One region of the Alcanivorax sp. P2S70 genome, then DNA from elsewhere that is predicted to be linked to it. Evidence: predicted binding sites of a transcription regulator. Region 1 holds the regulator's gene; each other region holds the start of a gene.
The links. Region 1 encodes PhoB, which activates phosphate uptake and scavenging genes when phosphate is short. Its sites were predicted from a motif close to TGTCATANNNNTGTCANA; they were not measured.
Positions count from the first base shown of each region.

Region 1 (2,271 bases):
TATTCGGTAAATCCGGGGTGGCGCACCAGGTTGGTGAGCGGTTGCCCCAGGTCCTGGCTGGGGTTGAAGCCCATATAGCGCTCTGCGGCGGCGTTCCAGTATTCCAGATAGCCGTGCTGGTCAATCAGGATGACCACCTCTTCCAGAGCGTTTACGGATTGCTGGGCGCGGTGGATGATGCTTTGCAGGTTTTCCTGCGCACGCCGTTCTTTCTGAAACAAGTGTTCCAGCCGGGTATAGAACTCGCCCCACAGACCGATGCTGTCTGGCGGTTCGGTATGATCATCACGGACCAGCCAGCTGTAGAGGGAGAACAGCTGCCGGGTACTCCAGAAAATGTAGCCCACCAGGCCTACCAGCAATGGCCAGATGTGACCGACTGCGAGAGCGGTCAAGGCGGCCAGGGCGATCAGGCCGGCGATTCGATTAACTTCTTTGGCCAGGCTGGCTTTCATGATCGTGTGTTGCCCTTGTGGGGTCAGACTGGAGTTATACCGAGGTCATGAACCCTAACACATTATTGGCTTCAGCTCGCCTTGGCGGCCTTGATCGAAAAGCGATAGCCCGTACCTCGCACCGTCTGGATAAAACGGTCAAAGCCGTAGGGTGCGAGAGCCTTGCGCAAACGGCGGATGTGGACGTCGATGGTGCGGTCTTCCACATACACATTGGCGCCCCACACCTGATCCAGCAACTGGGTGCGGGAGTAGGCTCGCTCCTGATGGCTCATGAAGAATTCCAGCAGGCGATATTCGGTTGGCCCCATATCCACCGGCTCGTCGTTAGCGCTGATACGGTGGCTGACCGGGTCCAGGCATAGCCCTTCCACTTCGATAGCTTTTTCGGCGGCAGCGCTGGAAGAGCGGCGCAGTACCGCCTTGATCCGGGAAATCAGTTCGCGGGTGGAAAACGGTTTGGTGATGTAGTCGTCAGCACCCACATCCAGGCCCTGGATCTTGTTATCTTCTTCGCTTTTGGCGGTAAGCATGATGATCGGCACTTCATTGGTGGTCTCATCACGCTTAAGGCGACGGGCCAGCTCAATGCCGGTCACGGAGGGCAGCATCCAGTCCAGCAGTACCAGGTCTGGCCGTTCGTCGACGATGATCTCGTGGCCGCGCTGGGCATTTTCAGCTTCCAGTACATCAAAGTCCGCCAGTTCCAAGGCGACAGCGACCATCTCACGGATAGCCGGCTCGTCATCAACAATCAAAATTCGGTTACGGGACATGGCTTCCTTCCTTCGCCTGTCAGTCTTTTGTTGGTGCCCTATTAGATTGCTCTTTTATGACATGCGTATGACAAGTTGAGCCGGATGCGGGGGAATTGCAAGCGGGAGAGGGAGTGATGAGTTGAAAGTTCAAAATTGAAACGCGGCCCAAGCCAGCAGGTTTTGCATAGCCGTGCCCGCGCTCGCAGGTAATGGCGCGGGTACAGAGAGCCGGAACGACAAAACCTGCCTCCCGCCTTTTCCACTTTGAGCGTTAAACTTTCAACTCAAAAGTACTGGAAATACAACCCCGCAAACACACACGCCCCGCTCCAGTGATTGTTCAGGAAGGCATGAAAACTGGGCCAGCGTTCGCGATAGCGGATCAGGCTGTGCTGGTAGAGGAAGGTCACGGCCATCCCTGCCAGGCCTGCATACCAGGGCCAGCTGAACCCAAGGCGGTGGCCGACCATGATCAGCCCCAGCAGGGTTAGCCCCTGAAGGACACCGATCATTAACCGATCGGCGTCGCCAAACAGGATAGCGGTGCTCTTTATGCCCAGTTTCAGGTCGTCTTCACGGTCACACATGGCGTACTGGGTGTCATAGGCGACCGTCCACACCACATTGGCCACGTACAGCAGCCAGGCGATTTCCGGGACCTCGCCGGTTTCTGCGGCAAAAGCCATGGGGATGGCCCAGCTGAAGGCGGCCCCCAGAAACAGCTGCGGCATAAAGGTGAAGCGCTTGGTGAAGGGGTACAGCACCGCCAGCCCAAGGCCGCCGAAGGACAGCCAGAAGGTCAATTCGTTGAGGAACAGCACCAGTACGAAGGCTAGCAGCCCCAGCCCGGCGAACAGCGCCAGCGCCTTTTTGCTGCTGATGGCGCCAGTGGCCAGCGGCCGGCCCTGGGTGCGCTCCACATCGCCGTCGAAATCCCGGTCGGCAAAATCGTTAATCACGCAGCCTGCCGCGCGCATGATCACCACCCCCAGAAAGAAGATCACGATGGTGGTCAGGCTCGGGGTGCCTGCCCCGGCAATCCACACCGCCCAAAGGGT
Region 1 covers NZ_AXBZ01000034.1:405,722-407,992, forward strand. The annotation lists gene phoR (phosphate regulon sensor histidine kinase PhoR) at 1-455, opposite strand, end outside; gene phoB (phosphate regulon transcriptional regulator PhoB) at 527-1,231, opposite strand; gene ubiA (4-hydroxybenzoate octaprenyltransferase) at 1,498-2,271, opposite strand, start outside.

Region 2 (2,271 bases), on a different contig from region 1:
TCCTCGCCCAGCTCAAATTGCTCCAGCAGGTAGTGCATCAGATGCCGTGGACAATTGTCAGCCACTTCCAGGCGTACTTCGTCTCCGTAGCGACGGGAAAGTAGCTGGCCTTTCAGGGCGCTGGCCAGATCTTCTGCTTCTTCGTCCACTTCAAGATCCGCATTGCGAGTCACTCGAAATTGGTAGCAGCCAGTGGCTTTCATGCCCGGGAAAAGATCCGAGACATGGGCATGGATCATGGAGGAAAGGAAAATAAAATTATCGTCGCCGTCGCCACTGATTTCGTCCGGGATGCGGATCAGGCGCGGCAGCGAGCGCGGAGCAGGCACAATGGCCAGTCCTGTGGAGCGACCAAATGCATCCTTCCCATCCAGCGGCACGATGAAGTTTAAGCTCTTGTTGACCAGGCGCGGGAAGGGATGGGATGGGTCCAGTGCGATGGGGGTCAGAACCGGGTAGACCTGCTCACGAAAATACTTTTTGACCCATTCAGCCTGGGCTTCGGTCCAATCTTCGCGGCGCAGGAAGTCGACGCCTTCCTCGCGCAGTGCCGGTAACAGGATGTTGTTCAGGATGTGATATTGCCGGTCCACTGCTTCATGGGTGATGCGGCCGATTTCCCTGAGCAGCTCGGCCGGCAGCATGCCATCCGGGCCCGGTTGACCTGTGCCGGTTTCCAGCTTGTTGCGCAGACCCGCTACACGAATCTCGAAGAACTCGTCCATGTTGCTGGAAAAAATCAGCAGAAAATTCAGCCTTTCCATCAAGGGGTGGTTGTCGTCCATGGCCTGCTCCAGCACCCGCAGGTTGAACTGCAGCAGGCTCAATTCCCGGTTGAAGTAGTAGTCGGGGTTATTGAGGTCGATGGCGCTGTGCTCGCTGGCAATGTCATTCATGGTCTCGTCCTGAGCGGAACCGCAAGGGCCCTCTATTCCATGACATATATATGACACGGTAATGACAGGGAACGGGATTCACCCCTGTCCAGCTTAATCCTGCATGAACAAAGGGGAAAGAATGAGGCAGGTTCAATCATGGGAAGCAGACTGACAAAGCTTACTTTTCAGTGTCGCGGCAAAGGTGTAGAATGCGAATCGTTATCGTTTTTAGTATTTTTATATTTTGGAGCTTGCCAATGACTTGCCGATATCGCGCGATTTGGGGCGCGCCGCTGGTAGGGATGTCCCTGCTTTCTTTGTTTCCTGTGACGGTACTCGCTGAAGAGCCCTCTACCAATGTGATTCCTGCTGTAGAGGTAAGCGCCGAGGGCGCTGAAGAAGCGGGATATATCACTGAAAGGGAAACCGCCAAAACGGGCAAACTGGATGTGGCAGTGGAAGAGACACCATTTGCCATTAGTGTTGTAAATCAAGAGTTTATTCGTGATACCGGGGCCAAGAATATTCAGGATGCCCTACTTTACAGTTCGGGCGTCTATGCCGGTGCATTCGGGTTTGATACCCGTGGTGATTGGGCAAAGATACGCGGAATGGATGCGTCCTTTTATCTGGATGGGCTGCGCTCGATTTATGGCAGCTATAACAGTGTGCGCACCAATGTCTATGCTCTGGAACAGCTGGAGGTCCTGAAGGGGCCGTCTTCTGTGCTGTATGGCCAGTCTGAATTGGGCGGCATCATTAATTCCGTCTCGAAGCTCCCCAAGCCAGAGCAGCAGGGAGAAATCTGGGCGCAGGTGGGTTCCTATGACCGCAAACAGTTGGCGGCAGACGTTACCGGGCCTCTCTCAGAGGACGGGAAGTTACTCTATCGTCTGGTGGCGCTGAAGCGCGAAAGCGGTACCCAGGTGGACCATGTGGATGATGACGGTTTCCTTTTTGCGCCGTCTATTACCTGGCTGCCTACGGATAACACCAGTATTAGCCTGCTGTTTAATGCCCAGGAAAACTCAGGCGGCGTTTCGGCCCAGTTTCTTCCGGCCCAAGGGACTATCGAGCCTGGGGTGAGAGGTGATCTTCCTACGGAGACTTTTGTTGGGGAGCCTAGCTGGGATCGTTATGACCGCGAAAAAAATGAAGTCACCTTGTTTGTGGATCATCGTCTGAACGAGCAATGGAACATCGCTGCCACCGGCCGTTACACCTCCTCTGAAGCGGAAACCCGTGAGCACTGGGCATCGATTGGTTTTGGTGTTGCGCCCAATGGTGACACTGCGCGTACCATCTATATGGCGGATACCGGCACAGAGGTAACGAATTTTGATATTCGCCTTCAGGGTGATCTGAATCTCGGCATGACCCGCCACCGTCTGGC
Region 2 covers NZ_AXBZ01000023.1:177,025-179,295, reverse strand. The annotation lists gene ppk1 (polyphosphate kinase 1) at 1-896, opposite strand, end outside; gene Q672_RS25880 (TonB-dependent siderophore receptor) at 1,136-2,271, shown strand, end outside.
Region 2: ppk1 (polyphosphate kinase 1) is a predicted target of PhoB. The motif match lies at 935-952, and genes of this name have one in related genera.

Region 3 (2,271 bases), on a different contig from region 1:
AACAATACGGTCAGGGCGTTGGGAGAAAGAGCGCGCCGCAAGCACGGTATTGCCCTCAAGGAAGTGGATGTACTGAAGATCTACCCCTCGCGGCCGATCGATGAAATCGCTGCGGAGCATATCGGGGAGCTGCCCAAGGGCCTGCGTTTCTTCTTGCGTGGGTCGGGGGCGACCCGTTCGCCGGGGGCCAGCGCTATGAGCTACCTGCTGTTCGAGCCCGGTTTCACCAACGCCTTGATTGAAATGGGCCGCAAGGATGCCTTGGCCCGCAAAGAGGAAATCCTGTCGTTCTTCAGTGACGAACCGCTTTACCGACCGGAGCCTCAGTCGGAAACGGAAGACGAGGCGTAACGCTGCCGACTGCGGAAGTGGCTGACGAAACTGGTGGGGTAGTCGGTGATGATGCTGTCTACCTTGAGTCTGGCCAACCGCTCGGCTTCAGTCAGATCATTGACGGTCCACACCGACACTTTCAAACCTCGCCGGCGTGCCCGGCGCATCAACGCCGGGGTGACCAGGGAAAAGTGCGGAATCACCCAGCTACAGCCCAGGCCCTGGGCACGGCGGGTCGGTTGCAGATAGCGGTACTGGCAGACGTAGCCACGCTCGATATCCGGTGCCATGGTGCCGATCATGCGCAGAAAGCCGGTATGACTGGAGGTGATCACCACCCGTGATTGCAGTTGCTGGTCATGAATCATGTGGCTGAGGTGGTGGGCCAGTTGATGCAGCACGTGGCGGTCGGCCCCTTTCACTTCAAACTGAAACCGCATCTGCGGCCCGCACAGGTCGACCACTTCCTGCAATGAGGGAATGCCGGTGGGGCTATGCCAGCCGGGAGTGTTACGTCGGGCATCCATGACGCCCAGCTGCGCTCGCGTATATTGCCGCACGTTGCCGCGAACGCCTGTGGTTCGTGTGACATCGCTGTCATGTAGCACAATCAGTTGACCGTCAGAGGACAGCCGTACGTCCAGCTCCATCTCCGTGACACCGGCCTCGACGGCCACCTGAAAGCTGGCCAGGGTGTTTTCCGGGGCTTCGCCACGGGCGCCACGATGCCCGACGAGGGCGGGGTGCAGGTGGACAGGGGTTGCTGGAGGAGTCATGGCAATATTCATACGGGCATTGTTTGCGAGAAAGATGACAGCGCTGTGACCTGGACACAAGAGGGTAAGGTGTCATTTTTATGACTTATCGCAAGGCTAGCCTTGCGCAGTAGGTTACCGAGGAGCCAGTCGATTGAATAACGCCCTGTCCGTCATCAAACAATACCTGCGAGGTATTCCGGCCAGTGCCTTTCCTGATTACGGGATTGGCCGGCGAGGAGCATCGTTGCAACGGCTGTTGGTGATCGTGTTGTTCTGGCCGGTATTTCTGCTGGTGCAGTTGATCAATGGGGCGGGACTGCTGCTCGACTATGTACTGTTTCCGGACTTTCGCCGCGTTACGGTGCGCGAGCCTTTGTTTGTCGTGGGAGTGCCACGCAGTGGCACGACCTTTCTGCACCGGTTGTTGGCGCTGGATCAGCGTTTTACGACGACGGCATTATGGGAATTGCTGTTTGCTCCATCCATTACGCAACGTTATTTCTGGACTGCCATAGCCTCACTGGATGCGAGAATCGGCAAACCGGCCGGGCGCCTGCTGCTGTGGCTGGAGCGACGTTTGTTGGGTGGCCTGGATGGTGTGCACAAGACCGGTCTGCGGGACCCTGAAGAAGACTACCTTGGACTGATTCCGGTGTGGGGCTGTTTTCTGATGGTGCTGGTGGTGCCATCTCCTTCCTTGTGGCGCCTGACGTTTCTGGACCGCGATGGCTCTCCCGCAGAAAAACGCCGGCTAATGGCGGCCTATCGCCGTTTTGTGCAGCGGCATTTGTATTTCCATGGCCAGGACAAGCAGTTGCTGTCGAAAAACCCTTCGTTTACTCCGTGGATGCAGACCCTGGCGGACGCCTTTCCTGATGCGCGCTTCATTGGCTGCCTGCGTAATCCGGATGCCTCCGTGCCCTCACAGATCAACTCGATTCTGATTGGAGCACGGCTTTTCGAGGGGCGTGACACCACCACTTACTGGCGAGACGGGTTCATGGCGATGCTGGATTATTACTATCGGCATCTGCTGGAGGTGCTCGACACCCTTCCTGAATCGCGACAGGGATTGTCGGTCATGGAAGTGTTGGCAGATCGTCCTGCAGAGGTTGTTGCACAACTGTATGTTCGTTTCGGTTGGACCCTCGATCTGGCGTTCCGCGAACGTCTTGCGGAA
Region 3 covers NZ_AXBZ01000031.1:1,050-3,320, forward strand. The annotation lists gene Q672_RS26825 (patatin-like phospholipase family protein) at 1-351, shown strand, start outside; gene Q672_RS26830 (glycerophosphodiester phosphodiesterase) at 324-1,109, opposite strand; gene Q672_RS26835 (sulfotransferase) at 1,243-2,271, shown strand, end outside.
Region 3: Q672_RS26830 (glycerophosphodiester phosphodiesterase) is a predicted target of PhoB. The motif match lies at 1,178-1,195, and genes of this name have one in related genera.